4 regions of the Enterobacter sp. E14S genome follow, and region 1 is predicted to be linked to each of the others. Evidence: predicted binding sites of a transcription regulator. Region 1 holds the regulator's gene; each other region holds the start of a gene.
The links. The regulator PhoB, encoded in region 1, activates phosphate uptake and scavenging genes when phosphate is short. The targets are predictions, from matches to a motif close to CTGTCATAAAACTGNCNNAT.
Positions count from the first base shown of each region.

Region 2: a site for PhoB is predicted at 848-867, ahead of pstS (phosphate ABC transporter substrate-binding protein PstS). Genes of this name have one in related genera too.
Region 3: a site for PhoB is predicted at 1,241-1,260, ahead of uvrB (excinuclease ABC subunit UvrB). Genes of this name have one in related genera too.
Region 4: a site for PhoB is predicted at 3,200-3,219, ahead of ACZ6J2_RS11505 (esterase-like activity of phytase family protein). Genes of this name have one in related genera too.

Region 1 is NZ_JBVODQ010000005.1:100,153-105,080, forward strand. Features, by position in the region: gene sbcC (exonuclease subunit SbcC) at 1-444, opposite strand, end outside; gene sbcD (exonuclease subunit SbcD) at 441-1,646, opposite strand; gene phoB (phosphate response regulator transcription factor PhoB) at 1,834-2,523, shown strand; gene phoR (phosphate regulon sensor histidine kinase PhoR) at 2,545-3,840, shown strand; gene brnQ (branched-chain amino acid transporter carrier protein BrnQ) at 4,250-4,928, shown strand, end outside.
Region 2 is NZ_JBVODQ010000014.1:65,126-70,053, reverse strand. Features, by position in the region: gene glmS (glutamine--fructose-6-phosphate transaminase (isomerizing)) at 1-633, shown strand, start outside; gene pstS (phosphate ABC transporter substrate-binding protein PstS) at 955-1,995, shown strand; gene pstC (phosphate ABC transporter permease PstC) at 2,124-3,083, shown strand; gene pstA (phosphate ABC transporter permease PstA) at 3,083-3,973, shown strand; gene pstB (phosphate ABC transporter ATP-binding protein PstB) at 4,021-4,794, shown strand; gene phoU (phosphate signaling complex protein PhoU) at 4,821-4,928, shown strand, end outside.
Region 3 is NZ_JBVODQ010000003.1:388,999-393,926, reverse strand. Features, by position in the region: gene bioD (dethiobiotin synthase) at 1-55, shown strand, start outside; partial or broken gene ACZ6J2_RS10010 (ABC transporter ATP-binding protein) at 18-739, opposite strand; gene uvrB (excinuclease ABC subunit UvrB) at 1,492-3,507, shown strand; gene yvcK (uridine diphosphate-N-acetylglucosamine-binding protein YvcK) at 3,580-4,488, opposite strand; molybdenum cofactor riboswitch at 4,714-4,847, shown strand; gene moaA (GTP 3',8-cyclase MoaA) at 4,835-4,928, shown strand, end outside.
Region 4 is NZ_JBVODQ010000004.1:94,364-99,291, forward strand. Features, by position in the region: gene ACZ6J2_RS11490 (carbon starvation CstA family protein) at 1-51, shown strand, start outside; gene ACZ6J2_RS11495 (YbdD/YjiX family protein) at 152-355, shown strand; gene yjiA (GTPase) at 366-1,319, shown strand; gene ACZ6J2_RS11505 (esterase-like activity of phytase family protein) at 1,796-3,154, opposite strand; gene ACZ6J2_RS11510 (YfaZ family outer membrane protein) at 3,566-4,111, shown strand; gene ACZ6J2_RS11515 (hypothetical protein) at 4,111-4,431, shown strand; gene ACZ6J2_RS11520 (NAD-dependent succinate-semialdehyde dehydrogenase) at 4,477-4,928, opposite strand, start outside.

The sequences.
Region 1 (4,928 bases):
GGTAAAGCGGCCATAGTCCAGCCCGGTGAGCGCTGCGGTTTGCTCCAGTTTATCCGTCACCTTGTCGGCCAGGATTTTGCCATCTTCACAGCGCGCCAGCTCCACGCGCGGCGCCTGCAGGTTGCCATCCGGCTGGTTGCGCGCGCGGTTCTGGCTCCAGAATGCGCGATAGGCGGTGCCTTTTACCTCGAACTCCACTTCCGCCAGGCACTCGGCGGTGTCGCGCGTCATCAGGTCGTTTTGCGCCTGGGAGACCTTCTGCAGTCGCGGCGTTTCGTGATAAAGCGCCAGACAGATAGCGTCAAGCAGGGTGGTTTTACCTGCCCCGGTCGCGCCGGTGATGGCAAACAGACCGTTGCTGGCAAACGGCTCTGCGGTAAAGTCAATTTTCCACTCGCCCTTGAGCGAGTTGAGGTTTTTCAGGCGCAGGCTCAAAATTTTCATGCGTTTTCTTCCTCATCATTGAGCGCATGCAGGGTATGGCTGAACAGTTCGCTGAGTCTTGCGCGCTTCGCATCGTCAATTTCCTCCTGCGAGAGCCTGCGTTCAAACACCTCTTCAACCCGCAGCTCACTGAGCGTTTCGCGTTGAGCGCTTAACAGAATTTTCTCGCGCTGCTCGCGGCTGCGGCGTACCAGTAAGACTTCGACGGGCAAATCTTCCGTCAACGCCTGAATTTTACGCTGCATATCGTGCAGGTAGTCATCGGTGGTGATTTCGATATCCAGCCAGATGGGGGGATCTTGCTCGACGCCGCGCCACTGCTCCAACTGGGCGGTGATGGCGTCGAGATCGCCTTTCAGCACCGCCAGCGGCTGGGTGACGGGCACCTCCAGCGTCTCGACGGCGCGGAGTTTGCCCTCGGAGAAGCTCACCAGATGGACGGATTTGGCTTTGCCCGTTTCGTCAAAGCTGAGCGAAAGGGGTGAGCCGCAGTAGCGGATATGCTCGCTGCCGCCGACGATCTGCGCCCGGTGTATGTGTCCGAGCGCAATGTAGTCGGCTGGCGGGAAGTTCTGCGCCGGAAAGGCGTCCAGCGTGCCGATATAGATGTCGCGTACGGCGTCACTTTTACTGGCCCCGACGGTGGTGAGATGCCCGGTCGCAATCACCGGAATCGGCTGGTCGCCGCGCAGGGCGCAGGCATCGGCGTGCTGCTGGTGATAATAGTCGGTGATGGCCTGTAATAGATGCTGCTGCTTTTCCGCACCCGACAGCCCCGCCTGGCTTTGCACGATGTCGCGCGGCCGTAAAAAGGGAATGGGGCACAGCACCGCCCCCGGCGTGCCGTCGCGTTTTTTCAGGATCTGCGGGGCGTGCCCGGCGCTGGCGACGACGGTGGTATTGAGAAATGCCAGGATGTCGCGGGATTCATTGAGCGTCGCGACGGAATCATGGTTGCCGGCGACAATCACCAGATGACAGCCGGTTTGCTGCAAATTCACTACGAAGCGGTTGTACAGTTCACGCGCATAGCTGGGGGGCGAGCCGGTATCAAAGATGTCACCCGCCACCATAATCGCGTCCACCTCGTGCGTCCGGGCCGTTTCCAGCAGCCAGTTCAGGAAGGCTTCATGTTCAGCCGCACGGCTTTTGCTGTAAAAATTTTGACCCAGATGCCAGTCCGAGGTGTGAAGTATGCGCATAGCAGATCCGTGGCAAAAAAGAGAAAGCAGGATTATAAACGTTCAGAGACGGGAAAATAACCGCTGTAATAAAACAACGGTTTGCCCCTTATCGTGGTACTGTTTTTCATAAATCTGTCATAAATCTGACGCATAATGGCGCCGAATTACAAACTTGTAACTTAAATAAGATAAGACAGGGCAAAGTATGGCGAGACGTATTCTGGTCGTAGAAGATGAAGCTCCAATTCGTGAAATGGTGTGCTTCGTGCTCGAGCAAAACGGCTTCCAGCCGGTTGAAGCGGAAGATTATGACAGCGCAGTGAACCAGCTGAATGAACCCTGGCCCGATCTGATTCTGCTGGACTGGATGTTGCCCGGCGGCTCCGGACTGCAGTTTATCAAACACCTGAAGCGTGAAGCGCTGACCCGCGACATTCCGGTTGTGATGCTCACGGCGCGCGGAGAAGAAGAGGATCGCGTTCGCGGTCTGGAGACCGGCGCGGACGATTACATTACTAAACCGTTCTCCCCAAAAGAGCTGGTTGCCCGCATTAAAGCCGTGATGCGCCGAATTTCGCCGATGGCGGTGGAAGAGGTGATAGAGATGCAGGGGCTGAGCCTTGACCCCACCTCACACCGCGTGATGACCGGTGAAAATCCCCTCGACATGGGGCCTACCGAATTTAAACTCCTGCACTTCTTTATGACCCACCCGGAACGCGTGTACAGCCGCGAGCAGTTGCTGAATAACGTCTGGGGAACTAACGTGTATGTCGAAGACCGGACGGTTGACGTACATATTCGCCGCCTGCGAAAAGCACTGGAACTGAGCGGCCACGATCGCATGGTGCAGACGGTCCGCGGCACGGGTTATCGTTTTTCTACCCGTTTCTGAACAATGACAGGAGTGTGACGCGTGCTGGAACGTCTGTCATGGAAAAGGCTCGTCTTTGAACTGATCTTATGCTGTATTCCGGCCTTCCTTCTGGGGGCCTTTCTTGGACACCTGCCGTGGTTTCTGCTGGCGTCGGTCACCGGGCTGCTGATCTGGCATTTCTGGAACCTGCTGCGCCTCTCCTGGTGGCTGTGGGTTGACCGAAGTATGACGCCGCCGCCGGGAAGCGGCAGCTGGGAGCCGCTGCTGTACGGTCTGCATCAGATGCAGATGCGTAATAAAAAGCGTCGCCGCGAGCTGGGAAGCCTGATTAAGCGTTTTCGCAGCGGTGCAGAGTCGCTGCCGGATGCCGTTATTCTGACGACCGAAGAAGGGACGATCTTCTGGTGTAACGGCCTTGCGCAACAGCTGCTGGGCCTGCGCTGGCCCGACGACAATGGTCAGAATATCCTCAACCTTCTGCGCTATCCCGAGTTCACGCTGTATCTGAAAAAGCGTGATTTTACCCGCCCGCACAATCTGAAGCTCAATAATGGTCGCCATCTGGAAATCCGCGTGATGCCCTACAGCGATAAGCAGTGGCTGATGGTGGCGCGCGATGTCACCCAGATGCACCAGCTGGAAGGGGCGCGTCGTAACTTCTTCGCCAACGTCAGTCACGAACTGCGTACCCCGCTGACCGTGCTTCAGGGCTACCTGGAGATGATGCAGGAGCAAACGCTTGAAGGCGCGCCGCGTGAAAAAGCGCTGCACACCATGCGCGAGCAAACGCACCGGATGGAAGGGCTGGTGAAGCAGCTGCTGACGCTCTCGAAGATTGAAGCGGCGCCGACGCTCGCGCTAAATGACACCATTGATGTGCCGATGATGCTGCGGGTCGTTGAGCGTGAAGCGCAGACGCTAAGCCACAAAAAGCATCACCTGATCTTTGAGGTCGACAATACGCTGAAGGTGCTGGGCAGCGAAGATGAATTGCGCAGCGCCATTTCCAACCTGGTGTATAACGCGGTGAATCATACGCCGGAGGGGACGAATATCGTGGTGCGTTGGCGGCATACCCAAACGGGGGCTGAGTTTAGCGTGGAGGACAACGGGCCGGGGATTGCGCCTGAGCATATTCCGCGTCTGACCGAGCGCTTTTACCGTGTGGATAAAGCGCGATCCCGGCAGACAGGCGGAAGCGGCCTGGGGCTGGCAATTGTGAAACACGCGGTGAATCACCATGAAAGCCGTCTCGATATTCAGAGTACGCTGGGTAAAGGAACCCGCTTCAGTTTCGTTATTCCGGAACGATTAATTGCCAAAAAGATCGCCTGACGGCAGGCGTGTCATTTTACCTTTCCACGGGTCAGCGTCTGCTGGCCCGTTTGCTTTGCAGTCAAGCGAAACGCGGATGAATTTTATACGGCTGACTGTTTTTTGTTCGCATGATTAGCCATGGGTTTTTCTTATAAATAGCGTATTGTTCTGACGTGTATTTTCATGCTGGCATATTGTTCTGGTTTTACGATCCCACCTTGCCTTTAAACGTTATAAGCGTTTAAATTGCGCCCCAGATACTGTCAGACCGACTGTATTTGCGTGGTAAATCGAAAAACTATTCTTCTCCACGCCAGGACGGGAGCATTTCCCGCTGAAATTGAGCAAATTTTCGGCTGTATCATCCCGTCAGGGATATCGAAAATCTCAATGTTTTCAACACCACATCCACAGGCAGTAAGGTTTTATGACCCATCACTTAAAATCGCGTGACATCATCGCGCTGGGCTTTATGACATTTGCGCTGTTCGTTGGCGCAGGCAACATCATTTTCCCTCCAATGGTTGGCTTACAGGCGGGTGAACACGTCTGGACCGCCGCGTTTGGTTTCCTGATTACTGCCGTGGGTCTGCCGGTTCTGACCGTCGTCGCGCTGGCGAAAGTCGGCGGCGGTGTGGATAGCCTCAGCACCCCGATTGGCAAAGTTGCGGGCGTTCTGCTGGCAACCGTCTGCTATCTGGCCGTTGGCCCGCTGTTTGCGACCCCGCGTACGGCAACCGTGTCCTTCGAAGTGGGTATTGCTCCCCTGACCGGTGACGGTGCGATGCCGCTGTTTATCTATAGCCTGATCTACTTCGCAATCGTGATTCTGGTTTCCCTCTATCCGGGCAAGCTGCTGGATACCGTGGGTAACTTCCTGGCTCCGCTGAAAATTGTGGCGCTGATTGTTCTGGCGGTAGCCGCGATTGTCTGGCCAGCGGGCCCGATTAGCGACGCGATGGACGCCTATAAAAACGCCGCGTTCTCTAACGGCTTTGTGAACGGCTATCTGACGATGGATACGCTGGGCGCGATGGTGTTTGGTATCGTTATCGTTAACGCCGCGCGTTCCCGCGGTGTGACCGAAGCGCGTCTGCTGACCCGCT
Region 2 (4,928 bases), on a different contig from region 1:
GTGGCCTCCACCAAAGCGTTTACCACTCAGCTAACCGTTCTGCTGATGCTGGTGGCGAAGCTTGCGCGTCTGAAAGGTGAAGATGCGTCCGTTGAGCACGACATCGTTCACGGCCTGCAGGCGCTGCCGAGCCGTATTGAGCAGATGCTGTCTCAGGACAAACGCATTGAAGCGCTGGCGGAAGATTTCTCCGACAAACATCACGCCCTGTTCCTGGGTCGTGGCGATCAGTATCCGATTGCGCTGGAAGGCGCGCTGAAGCTGAAAGAGATCTCCTACATTCACGCTGAAGCCTATGCGGCTGGCGAGTTGAAGCACGGCCCGCTGGCGCTGATTGACGCGGATATGCCGGTCATCGTTGTGGCACCAAACAACGAACTGCTGGAAAAACTGAAGTCTAACATCGAAGAAGTGCGCGCCCGCGGCGGTGTTCTGTACGTCTTCGCCGACAAAGATGCCGGTTTTGTCAGCAACGACAACATGCACATCATCGAGATGCCGCATGTGGAAGAGGTGATTGCACCCATCTTCTACACCGTTCCGCTGCAGCTGCTGGCTTATCACGTTGCCCTGATCAAAGGCACCGACGTTGACCAGCCGCGTAACCTGGCGAAATCGGTTACCGTAGAATAATCCCTTCAGGCTCCACCTTCGGGTGGAGCTTTTTTATCCCACCCGGCTTGTTTTTAATCAATCCTTTCTCGTTTTTAATAATGACAATTTGTCATCTTCAGCTACTTTTTTCAGTGTCACATAAAGAAAATATTTCTGAAAACGTCTTGTCATAAAAGTGGCTAACGCGATGAAAAATAAGCTTTCTTTTGCTTGTTTTTAAGTGAAATTTTCGTTGTCATAAAACTGTCATAATTCGTACATTTATCTGTCACCTGTTTGTCCTATTTTGCTCATCGTAGCCACTAAACAACGATTTACGAAAATCTTGCAGGAGACATTATGAAAGTTATGCGTACCACTGTCGCAACTGTTGTCGCCGCGACCTTATCTCTGAGCGCGTTCTCTGTATTTGCAGAAGCAAGCCTGACTGGCGCTGGTGCAACCTTCCCTGCGCCGGTGTATGCCAAATGGGCGGATACCTACCAGAAAGAAACCGGTAACAAGGTTAACTATCAGGGTATCGGCTCCTCCGGTGGCGTTAAACAAATTACCGCGAACACTGTTGATTTCGGCGCATCAGACGCTCCGCTGTCTGATGACAAACTGGCTCAGGAAGGCCTGTTCCAGTTCCCTACCGTGATCGGCGGTGTGGTTCTGGCCATCAACCTGCCGGGCGTGAAGTCGGGTGAGCTGGTGCTGGACGGCAAAACGCTGGGTGACATCTACCTGGGCAAAATCAAAAAATGGGATGACGAAGCGATCGCTAAACTCAACCCAGGCCTGAAGCTGCCTTCTCAGAACATCGCCGTGGTTCGCCGTGCGGATGGTTCCGGTACCTCTTTCGTGTTCACCAGCTACCTGGCAAAAGTGAACGAAGAGTGGAAATCTAAAGTCGGCTCCGGCTCTACCGTTAACTGGCCAACCGGTCTGGGCGGTAAGGGTAACGACGGTATCGCCGCGTTCGTACAGCGTCTGCCTGGCTCAATTGGTTACGTAGAGTATGCGTACGCTAAGCAGAACAACCTGTCCTACACCAAACTGGTTTCAGCCGACGGCAAACCGGTTAGCCCAACCGAAGAGAACTTTGCTAACGCGGCGAAAGGCGCTGACTGGAGCAAATCCTTCGCGCAGGATCTGACTAACCAGAAAGGCGAAGGTGCATGGCCAATCACCTCTACCACTTTCATCCTGGTTCACAAAGAGCAGAAGAAACCTGAGCAGGGCGCCGAAGTGCTGAAGTTCTTCGACTGGGCGTACAAAAACGGCGGCAAACAGGCTAACGCCCTGGATTACGCCACCCTGCCGGAAAACGTGGTTGAGCAGATTCGCGCTGCATGGAAAACCAACGTGAAAGACAGCAGCGGTAAAGCGCTGTACTAACAGGATATATTTAACGAAGATGGCGGGTGGCGCTATGCTTACCCGCCCTACGGTTTAAGCTGTAGGCCCGGTAAGCGTCAGCGCCACCGGGCATATTCGTAAAAACGTCTCAAACAGAAGAGTAATTTATGGCTGCAACCAAGCCTGCATTTAACCCTCCGGGTAAAAAAGGTGACATGATTTTCAGCGCGCTGGTGAAACTGGCTGCGCTGATTGTGCTATTGCTGCTGGGCGGCATTATCGTGTCTCTGATTTTCTCCTCATGGCCGAGCATCCAGAAATTCGGTTTTTCCTTCCTGTGGACCAAAGAGTGGGACGCGCCGAACGATATCTACGGTGCCCTGGTGCCGATTTACGGCACGCTGGTGACCTCGTTCATCGCCCTGCTGATTGCGGTTCCGGTGAGCTTTGGTATTGCCCTGTTCCTGACGGAGCTGGCGCCGGGCTGGCTGCGACGCCCGCTGGGTATTGCCATCGAACTGCTGGCTGCCATTCCAAGTATCGTTTACGGCATGTGGGGCTTGTTCATCTTTGCTCCGCTGTTCGCCACGTATTTCCAGGAACCGGTCGGTAACGTGCTTTCCGCCATTCCGTTTGTGGGTGCCCTGTTCTCTGGCCCGGCTTTCGGTATCGGCATTCTGGCGGCAGGTGTGATCCTCGCCATCATGATTATTCCTTACATTGCGGCGGTTATGCGCGATGTCTTCGAACAAACGCCGGTGATGATGAAAGAGTCGGCCTACGGTATCGGCTGCACCACCTGGGAAGTTATCTGGCGCATTGTCCTTCCGTTCACCAAAAATGGGGTGATTGGGGGCGTGATGCTGGGCTTAGGTCGTGCGCTGGGTGAAACCATGGCGGTCACCTTTATCATCGGTAACACCTACCAGCTCGACAGCGCGTCGCTCTATATGCCGGGTAACAGTATTACCTCGGCGTTGGCGAATGAATTTGCGGAAGCGGAATCCGGGCTGCACGTGGCGGCGCTGATGGAGCTGGGTCTGATTCTGTTCGTTATCACCTTTATTGTTCTGGCGATTTCCAAGCTGATGATTATGCGCCTCGCTAAAAATGAGGGGGCACGCTAATGGCAACTCTCGAAATGCAAGCTACCGCTGAACTGGCGGAATCCCGCCGCAAAATGCAGGCCAGACGCCGCATGAAAAACCGTATTGCCCTGTCGCTCTCTATGGCGACAATGGCGTTCGGCCTGTTCTGGCTGGTTTGGATCCTCTTCTCGACGGTCGTTCGCGGGATTGACGGGATGTCACTGTCGCTTTTCACCGAAATGACGCCACCGCCGAACACTGCGGGTGGTGGCCTGGCCAATGCCCTGGCGGGCAGCGGCTTGCTGATCCTCTGGGCAACGGTCTTCGGTACGCCGCTGGGCATCATGGCGGGCATCTACCTGGCTGAATACGGTCGTAAATCCTGGCTGGCCGAAGTCATTCGCTTCATCAACGATATTCTGCTGTCTGCACCTTCTATCGTTGTGGGTCTGTTTGTTTACACCGTGGTGGTGGCGCAGATGGAACACTTCTCCGGCTGGGCGGGTGTGATTGCCCTGGCGCTGCTGCAGGTGCCGATTGTTATTCGTACCACCGAGAACATGCTGAAACTGGTGCCGGACAGCCTGCGTGAAGCGGCTTATGCGCTGGGTACGCCGAAATGGAAGATGATCTCTGCGATTACGCTGAAGGCGTCTGTTTCCGGGATCATGACCGGTATCCTGCTGGCGGTTGCGCGTATCGCGGGTGAAACGGCGCCGCTGCTGTTTACGTCTCTCTCCAACCAGTTCTGGAGCACGGACATGATGCAGCCGATAGCCAACCTGCCGGTGACGATCTTTAAATTTGCGATGAGCCCATTCGCGGAATGGCAGCAGCTGGCCTGGGCCGGAGTGCTGATCATTACCCTTTGCGTACTGTTGCTGAACATTCTGGCGCGCGTCATTTTCGCGAAGAAGAAACACGGTTAATTTTTTACGGCGCGGCAGCTCGCGGCGCCGAATGAGGAAATGAGTCAATGAGTATGGTTGATACTGCCCCGGGTAAGATTCAGGTTCGTGATTTGAACTTCTACTACGGCAAATTCCATGCCCTGAAGAACATCAACCTGGATATCGCGAAGAACCAGGTCACGGCATTTATCGGTCCGTCCGGCTGTGGGAAATCCACGCTGCTGCGTACCTTTAACAAAATGTATTCGCTCTATCCGGAGCAGCGCGCTGAGGGTGAAATCATCCTGGACGGTGAAAACATTCTGACCCAGGCGCAGGATATCGCCCTGCTGCGCGCCAAAGTGGGGATGGTGTTCCAGAAACCAACGCCGTTCCCGATGTCGATTTATGACAACATCGCGTTTGGCGTGCGTCTGTTTGAAAAACTCTCCCGTGCCGATATGGACGAGCGCGTGCAGTGGGCTTTGACCAAGGCCGCATTATGGAACGAAACCAAAGATAAGTTGCACCAGAGCGGTTACTCTCTCTCCGGTGGTCAGCAGCAGCGTCTGTGCATTGCGCGCGGTATTGCTATTCGCCCGGAAGTGTTGCTGCTGGATGAGCCGTGTTCAGCGCTGGACCCGATCTCAACCGGCCGTATTGAAGAGCTGATCACCGAGCTGAAGCAGGATTACACCGTGGTTATCGTGACCCATAACATGCAGCAGGCTGCACGTTGTTCCGATCACACGGCGTTTATGTACCTGGGCGAGTTGATTGAGTTCAGCGATACGGACGCGCTGTTCACCAGGCCCGCGAAGAAACAAACCGAAGATTATATTACTGGCCGCTACGGTTGATTTGCCTTAGTGCATGTGGAGAAACCATGGACAACCTCAATCTTAATAAACACATTTCCGGCCAGTTCAACGCAGAGCTGGAAAGCATTCGCACCCAGGTAATGACCATGGGCGGGATGGTCGAGCAGCAGCTT
Region 3 (4,928 bases), on a different contig from region 1:
CGGGCGTTATCTCGATCTCAGCGTCTTGCTTCCCGCGACATCCAGTGCGCGATAAGCTCGTCATCCAGTTCGTTAACGTGGCCCTGCGCCACGTTACGCCCGCGATAGAGCATACAGAAACGGTCCGCCACCCGGCGGATGAACGACAGCTGCTGTTCCGCTAGCAGCACCGTCATACCTAACTCCCGGTTTAAGCGCACCAGCAGCTGCCCCAGCTTCTGGGCGAAGCTGTGTCCTGCGCCGTGCAGGGGCTCATCGAGGATCAGCAGGTTCGGGCGGTTCACCAGCGCATTAGCCAGCGCCAGCTGATACTGATCGTCCGGAGAGAGCGTATTGGCGCGGGCCTGCCGCAATGCGTAGAGCGCCGGAAACAGGTCGTAAACGTCAATTTTGGCCTCCGGGTTGGGTTTCCCCATCGCCCGCATGGCGATATGCAGATTCTCCTCAATCGTTAGCTGGGAGAAGATCCGCCTGTCCTGCGGGACATAGCCTATTCCCGGTCCTGAGCGCTGTTCTGGCGGCAGGTTAAGCAAGTCGCGCGGCGGCGCGCCCGCCTCGTGCCAGATGATGCTGCCGCTTTCAACGGGCACTCTCCCGGCGATGCAATTCATGAGGGTGGTTTTCCCCATCCCCGGCAGGCCAACGACGCCTGTACACATCCCTTGCGGAAAATCCAAATTCACGTTCCATAGCGTATGTTGGCTTCCGTAAACTGATTCACAGCACGCAGACTCAACATCTTTTTCTCCTTAAAAATGTGTGTAGGTGAGGCTCGTGTTTGAATCTGCAAAACCCCTGCCAGAAACAGAAATGTGTTCAAAAAAACGGCTTTTTTAGGAATAAATCACCGGAAAGCAGTTTATAAAAAACCGGATTGCACAGCGACGGTGCTGGAGGTGGTGAATTGTGGTGCAGAACCCAAAATGATGAAAATGTGAGCAAGATCCCATCGGTTGGTTATGAATGACGCAACTGTTAATCATCAAAAAATAGCTATAAAAATTTTTTACTGCCGTCTCGTGGGAAAAACCGGGAATTTGCCGAGCGCCAGTCTGTATGGGCTGGAAGCAGTTATCCACTATTCCTGTGGATAACCATGTGCATTAGAGTTAGAAAACATGCGATAAGCGAGAGAAGACGCGGCTTACGCCCAAATTGGCGCGAAACGCGGCTTTAGAAAATATCGTTTATTATTTAATTGCTTAGATAAAAGCAATTCCCGTCATGAAAGTGTCACCGGTTGCCACAAAACTATCATTACCTGGCTTGACAAATGTTAAAAAAGAAAAAGTTCTGGGGATAACCTGACCTGACTGGTGTTTTATATTGTCACAGTCCAAATTTTGGCCGCTATCGCGCTAATCATTCAGGCGCTATGCTAAATATCCTGACATGCTACTGGTTTTTCATCCAGTGTTTTTTACTGGCATTCCTGGCAACAACGAGTAAAATTACTCACCTGCCGCTTATAACGTCATCAGGTCGTCGCCCATGAGTAAACCGTTCAAATTGAATTCTGCTTTCCGTCCATCTGGCGATCAGCCTGAGGCGATCCGTCGTCTGGAAGAGGGGCTGGAAGACGGGCTGGCGCACCAGACGCTGCTGGGGGTAACCGGCTCGGGTAAAACGTTCACCATCGCCAACGTGATTGCGGATCTCCAGCGTCCTACGATGGTGCTGGCACCCAACAAAACCCTGGCCGCACAGCTTTACGGCGAGATGAAAGAGTTCTTCCCGGAAAACGCGGTGGAGTATTTCGTCTCCTACTACGATTACTACCAGCCAGAAGCCTACGTGCCGAGCTCTGACACCTTCATCGAGAAGGATGCCTCGGTTAACGAACACATCGAGCAGATGCGTCTGTCGGCCACGAAGGCGCTTCTGGAGCGTCGCGATGTGGTCGTCGTCGCGTCGGTTTCCGCGATCTACGGTCTGGGCGATCCAGATCTCTATCTCAAGATGATGCTGCACCTGACGCAGGGGATGATTATCGACCAGCGCGCCATCGTCCGCCGTCTGGCGGAGCTGCAGTATGCCCGTAACGATCAGGCGTTCCAGCGCGGGACGTTCCGGGTGCGTGGTGAGGTGATCGACATCTTCCCGGCGGAATCGGACGATATGGCGCTGCGCGTCGAGCTGTTTGACGAAGAGGTTGAACGCCTGTCGCTCTTCGACCCGCTGACCGGACACGTTGAGTCGGTGATCCAGCGCTTCACCATCTACCCGAAAACGCACTACGTGACGCCGCGCGAGCGTATCGTGCAGGCGATGGAAGAGATCAAAGTGGAGCTGGCCGAGCGCCGTAAGGTGCTGCTGGCGAACAATAAGCTGCTGGAAGAGCAGCGCCTCAGCCAGCGCACCCAGTTCGACCTTGAGATGATGAACGAGCTTGGCTACTGCTCCGGCATTGAAAACTACTCGCGCTTCCTCTCCGGGCGCGGGCCGGGCGAGCCGCCGCCGACGCTGTTTGATTACCTGCCGGCAGACGGTTTGCTGGTAATCGACGAATCCCACGTCACGATCCCGCAGATCGGCGGGATGTACCGTGGTGACAGGGCCCGTAAAGAGACGCTGGTAGAGTACGGGTTCCGCCTGCCGTCAGCGCTGGATAACCGTCCGATGAAGTTTGAAGAATTTGAGGCATTAGCGCCGCAAACCATTTACGTCTCGGCCACGCCGGGCAACTACGAGCTGGAGAAATCCGGTGAAGACGTTGTCGATCAGGTTGTGCGTCCGACAGGCCTGCTCGACCCGATTATTGAAGTTCGTCCCGTGGCCACGCAGGTGGACGACCTGCTCTCGGAAATCCGCGCCCGTTCCGCCATCAACGAGCGCGTGCTGGTCACTACGCTCACCAAGCGTATGGCGGAAGACCTCACCGAGTATCTCGAAGAGCACGGCGAGAAGGTGCGCTATCTGCACTCGGATATCGACACCGTGGAGCGCATGGAGATTATCCGCGACCTGCGTCTGGGCGAGTTTGACGTGCTGGTGGGGATCAACCTGCTGCGAGAAGGTCTGGACATGCCGGAAGTGTCGCTGGTGGCGATTTTGGATGCGGACAAAGAGGGCTTCCTGCGTTCTGAACGCTCCCTGATCCAGACCATCGGTCGTGCGGCGCGTAACGTCAACGGTAAAGCGATTCTGTACGGTGACAAAATCACCCCGTCGATGGCGAAAGCGATTGGCGAAACGGAGCGCCGTCGCGAGAAACAGCAGCGCTACAACGAAGAGCACGGCATTACCCCGCAGGGGCTGAACAAGAAGGTGGTGGATATTCTGGCGCTGGGTCAGAACATTGCCAAAACCAAAGCGAAGGGTCGCGGCAAGGCGCGTTCAGTGGTGGAAGAAGATACCGTCGTGCTGACGCCGAAAGCGCTGCAGCAGAAAATCCACGAGCTGGAAGGGCAGATGATGCAGCACGCGCAGAACCTGGAGTTCGAAGAGGCGGCGCAGATCCGCGACCAGCTTCATCAGCTGCGGGATCTTTTCATCGCGGCATCGTGAGTAAAGCAATGTTTTCTCCCTCTCCCCGTGGGAGAGGGCCAGGGTGAGGGCAACAGGCCGCACAAAACGAACCTAACCCAGTGCCTGAATCGCCTTCTCCAGCGCCTCGCGCAGCAGGTGACGGTCATGGCGATATTTAATGTCACTCGCTTCCAGCGGTTCCTGCACCACCAGACGATTGCCAATCCCTGACACATCCACTTTTGGGCCCACGACTACGCCGTCAATGATTTTCTTGCCGACGTAATGCTCCATTAATTCAAGTTTGTCCGCCAGCGACAGGCTCGCCGCCGCCGGGCTCAGCTCACGTCCCAGGTTACCGATGTAAACCATCGGGGCAGGGGTGCGGCGCAGCGCCTGCGCCAGCTCTTTAACGAGTAGAATTGGCATCAGGCTGGTATAAAAACTGCCCGGGCCGATCAGGATAAGATCCGCTTCTCCGATGGCCTCCACCGCTTCTCGCGTGGCGGGCACGCTCGGATAGGTCATCAACTCCGCTGGCGGCAGGATGAGCTGGTCGATATTCACTTCGCCGTACACTTCATGCCCTTCGGCGTCGATGGCCATCAAGTCAACCGGTTGTTCAGACATGGGGATCAGGAATGCGTCCACTTTGAGCAGATTACGGATCAAGTTGATGGCTTCCAGAGGCCGTACACTCAGGTGATCGAGCGCCTTTAACATTAGATTTCCGAGGTTATGCCCGGAAAGTTCGCCATTACCGCCAAAACGGTACTCAAACATCGCCGACGCAACGCTTGGCTCGGTAATTAATTGGTTCAGACAGTTGCGCATGTCTCCCCAGGCAATGCCGCCTTCGGCACGACGAATGCGTCCGGTTGAGCCGCCGTTGTCGGTGGTAGTTACTATCCCTGTCAGCCTTGAGCCGAGTGACGATAAAGAGGACATAACCCGGCCTAAGCCGTGTCCTCCGCCAAGAGCGACCACTCGGTCAAGATCCGCAAAAGTGCGATTGCGCATACGTATTCCTTATCACGTTCGATCGCGTAACAGTAACCTAACTACCCCTAAAAGACGATGCCTCACCCGATGCAAAATGACGTATATCAATGTGAAAATGCGGTTTTTAGGTATTCTGTAGCGAAAATGCAGGATTGATTCGCTATATAGATAATTATATAGCGTGAAGCGATAATGGCGTCGTCAGAATTTCCGCGCTACTATCGCCCTAACCACGTTTTCAAAATTGAAAACATACACTCTAGCCCTTGTGCCTGTGTCGAAAGATATGGCGCTCTGGCCGTGGCGAATTTGCCACCAGGGTACAGAAAGAAATGACTGTGCCTCCCGATCTGGAAAGGTGTACATGGCTTCACAACTTACTGATGCTTTCGCGCGTAAGTTTTATTACTTACGTCTGTCGATTACCGATGTGTGCAACTTCCGTTGCACCTACTGCC
Region 4 (4,928 bases), on a different contig from region 1:
CCGTACGTGCCGGTGCCGGAAGGCGGCGTGAAGACCTCTTCACATCATTAATCCGCAATCCTCCCCCTCTCCCTTTGGGAGAGGGCTGGGGTGAGGGGAACATAAGCCCAGCGGACTCACATCGCCGGGCTTTTTCTGTCTGGAACCCACAATGTTTGGTAACTTAGGCGAAGCAAAAAAATACCTCGGTCAGGCGGCGAAAATGCTGATTGGCATTCCGGACTATGACAACTACGTTGAGCATATGAAGACCAACCATCCGGATAAGCCGTACATGACCTACACCGAATTCTTCCGCGAGCGCCAGGAAGCGCGCTACGGCGGAAGTGGAGAAGGCGGCGTCCGCTGCTGCTAAAGGAGAGACCATGACCCCGATTGCCGTTACCCTGCTGACCGGTTTCCTCGGCGCCGGTAAAACCACCCTGCTGCGCCACATCCTGAACGAACAGCACGGCTTCAAAATCGCCGTCATCGAAAACGAGTTCGGCGAGGTCTCCGTTGACGATCAATTGATCGGCGATCGCGCCACCCAGATCAAAACCCTGACCAACGGCTGCATCTGCTGCACCCGCTCTAACGAATTAGAAGACGCCCTGCTGGACCTGCTCGACAGCCGCGATCGCGGCGAGATCGACTTTGACCGCCTGGTGATCGAGTGCACCGGCATGGCCGACCCCGGCCCGATTATTCAGACCTTTTTCTCTCACGAAATCCTCTGCCAGCGCTACATGCTGGACGGCGTGATTGCCCTGGTCGACGCGGTTCACGCCGACGAGCAGATGAACCAGTTCACCATCGCCCAGTCTCAGGTGGGCTACGCCGACCGCATCCTGCTGACCAAAACCGATGTGGCGGGCGAAAGCGAAAAACTGCGCGAGCGCCTGACCCGCATTAACTCCCGCGCGCCGGTTTACACGGTGACGCATGGCGACATCGATCTGTCTCAGCTGTTCAACACCAACGGCTTTATGCTGGAAGAGAACGTCACCGCGAAACCGCGCTTCCACTTTATGGGAGATAAGCAAAACGACGTGGCGTCGATTGTGGTCGAGCTGGACTACCCGGTGGACATCAGCGAGGTTTCGCGGGTGATGGAAAACCTGCTGCTGTCGTTTGCCGACAAGCTGCTGCGCTATAAAGGGATGCTGTGGATTGACGGCGAGCCGAACCGCCTGCTGTTCCAGGGCGTACAGCGCCTGTACAGCGCAGACTGGGACAGACCCTGGGGCGATGAAGCGCCGCACAGCGTGATGGTGTTTATCGGTATCCAACTCCCGGAAGAAGAGATTCGGGCGGCGTTTGCAGGGCTGAAGAAATAACCGCTATGCATCTCCTCTCCCCTGTGGGGCTGAGGGATCCCCGGTAATTTTTTAACCTGAAGCGATGAATGTTGCTTCAGAAAAATTAGTGGCTCACAGCGATGCCCTGGTCCGGCTGTAAATCGCCGAGGCGTTTCCGTAAGGCCGGGGCGAGGCGCAGGGATGCGCCGAGAGGGCGTGGCCTGCAGGGATGCAGGCTCATGCCCGACCCGATAGCCTGAAGGAATAAGCTGAGGGTACCGCGAAGCGGCGATTTACCGCCGGGAGCCCGGGTCGCCAGGGTGGTGGCGATTGAGCCACCCTGGCACGTTCACAGGTCATGCCGTTACAGAGTAGCAAGGAACATAGAGTGAACGGAATAACCTCCACAGCCGTATGTTCCCCCTCACCCCAGCCCTCTCCCTCAAGGGAGAGGGAGCCGTCTGTGCAGGCATTATCTTGTGGGGATACCCCAGCCTTTAGCAAGAAGGGTAAACTTATTTCACCGCTTCCGGCAGCGTCACAATCCACAGCTCGCTGTCCGACTCCGGCTTCTTCAGCGGCTTCACGCTGAGCGTGGTTTCAACCGGCTTATCATCCAGCGTCAGCTTGCCTTCCGCGTTCACCCGATAATCCTTGAGCTTCTTGCCCTCGACCGGGTTTTGCATCGCAACCTTCACGCCAAAGTCGTTATCGTTCGCTACCGCAAGCGTTTTGCTGTCGATCAGCGCCAGCCCTTCGGCCTTCTCCTGCTGCCAGCCCAGTGCGCGGAGATCGACGACCTGCGTTTTAGCCGCAAGGGTAATGCCGCGCTGCGCCAGGGTTTTTTCATCATCAAACTCCGGGTACTCGCCCGGCTTGTCGAAGGCGGAAAGGTCGCTCGCCTTGCTGAGATCCACCTTATAAATCAGGTTACGCATGCCGTCGTTTTTATCGCTTCCCTGCTCAATCAGCAGGATGTGCTGGTTATCGAGCGCCACGATGTCGCCGATTTTGGCGTCGCTGTTTTTGTCATAAGCCGCGCTGTCGATAGGGTAACCGTACATCGCCGTTTTCCCGGTTGCCGGGTCGAAGCTCACCAGACGCGTAAACAGCGCCTGCTTTTTGCTCTTACCATCGATATCCAGCGTGCTTTGCACAGCGGCGATAATACGCCCGTCCGGCATCCGGGTCAGGCCTTCAAAGCCCCGGTTCGCCTGGCGCCATTTGATAATGTTTGGCAGACCGCCCGCGATGGATTTCTCCCCTTCCGCGGCCTGCGGCCCGTGGATCGCCAGGATCTTCCCTTTGCTGTCGACGTTAATCAGGAACGGGCCATATTCGTCGCACAGCCAGTAGCCGCCTTTGCCGTCCGGGGTGATGCCTTCCGTGTCCAGCCCGCGGTTGTCGCCCTTCAGGATCTTGAGGGTATCGCTGAACGCCACTTCATTGGTGGAGCCAATCACGCCGCTTTGCAGCGGCAGACCGTTGATCTCGCCTTTATCATCATGCAGCGGGCGGGCATCGACAGCCTCCGCTTTGCCGTTCTGAACGCGGATGGTCATCAGCAGCGGCGCGAAATCTGGCGTGACAAATATTTTGGCTTCGCTTTTACCCATTTTTGGCGCATCGGCGTTTGGACCGCGATCGGTCACGGTCGCAAAGGTCAGGGCGTCGCCCTGCTTGCCCGTAAACAGCAGGCCAGAACCGATTCCCACGGGCAGTCCGTTCGGAAACGCGCTGGCAAACGCGCCGCTGTAGCTCACGTGGGAGCCTTCAGGGAAGCTGACGACATAGCGCTCAGCAGTGGGCTGCGCCGCCAGGCCAGAGAAAGAGAGCGCACAGCCGATTAGCACAGGAATAATTTTTCTTTTCATATTGTTAGCATCCAGTTAGTGAAGCCAACAACGTAAAGAATAAACGTGTCAGAAAAATGACATGGAAGGGAAACCGGTATGAGCGATTGAACGTATATTCATCACTCGAAATGTAAGGCTTTGTTGTTTTGTGTGACAGGCGAAACATTTTTGGAAATTATTAGAAACCCAATTAATTCATCTCAAATCACTATCCCCGCCTCGTTCAGTTTATGTTTAGTCAAAAAACTAAACGGTTCCTAAACGCTAAAAACATCCCCTGTTGACACCCCGACAATCAAACATCATTGCAACAACTTCAATAAAAAAGTTAACAATATCAGTATAAAACCGCGATTTATATCACATTTGCAGTCATTAACATCGCTTGTTAAGGTGCGCCCAGATGAATTTAATGACGAGGCAAAAAACATGAAAAAACTGAATATCCTTCTTCTTTCTGCTCTGGCTGCCGTATCGGGTTCCGCACTGGCGATGGGCGGCACCGTTGAGCAGGGTAAAAACTTTACCAACCTCAACCTGGAAATGGGGAAATCCTCATCCGGTGTTTATCTGGAAAGTAACTGGCTGAAAAACACCGACGACGGTACCCAGACCGGCGGCGTGGGCGCAGGCTACAACCTGGGTCTTGGCCCGGTGATGCTGAACGCGGGCGCAAAAGCCATCTACCTCGGCCCGAAAAAAGGCGATAACGGCGTGGCGTTCCCGATTGGCGGCGGCGTAAACGTTGCCCTGACCGACAGCATCCACGTCTACGGTGAAGGCTATGTCGCACCAGAAGGCCTGAACAACAGCGTGAAAAACTACGTCGAAGCCAACGGCGGCGTAAGCTGGACGCCAATTACGCCAGTGACCCTGAAAGTGGGCTACCGCCACGTGAGCGTGGACGGCAAAGACGGTCGTCCTGGCCACACGCTGATTGACGGCGCATATGTAGGCGGTGGAGTCACCTTCTGATGAAACACCGCATGACCGCGCTTTGCGTTCTGAGCCTCACGCTGATGCTCGCCGGCTGCGTCCAGTACAAATGGGTGAAACCGGGCGTCAGCGATGCGGAAATGAATAAAAAGCTCACGGAATGCGAAGCGCAGGCGCTGATCGATCTGCCCCCGGATAACGTCGTAACCGGATCCAGCTCGGAAAAAACGGACAAAAAGAACAAGAAAAAGGATATTTCCACGAGCTACACGGTTGAAGACGCGAATGAATATCGCCGGGATACGTTAGTTGACAGCTGCATGTTCAAAAGCGGCTGGGACAAGATCGAAGTGCAATAATCCCTTTAAAAAAAACCTGCCGGCTGGCAGGTTTTTTATGACCTCTTACTTATGCACCACCACCAGCTTCTGGTTCACAAACTCTTTGATCCCCAGATCCGACAGCTCGCGCCCGTAGCCGGAGCGCTTCACGCCGCCGAACGGCAGCTCTGGCGCGGTATCGGTGAGCCAGTTGATGTACACCATCCCGGTCTCAATCCGCGACGCCATTTTCTTCGCGCGCTCGATATTCTGGCTGAATACCGCCCCGCCCAGGCCGTAGTGGGAGTCGTTCGCCAGCGCGACCGCCTCGTCGTCGTTTTTCACCACGTACATCTGCGCCACCGGGCCGAAGAACTCTTCGAAATACGCCGGGTTATCGCGGGAGATATTCGTCAGGATCGTCGGTTCGAAGAAACTCCCGTCGCGCTGCGCCGGTTTGCCGCCATAGTGCAGCGTGGCGCCGTTTTTCACCGCCTCGTTAACCTGTCTGGTCAGCGTTTCGAGCGCATCTTTAG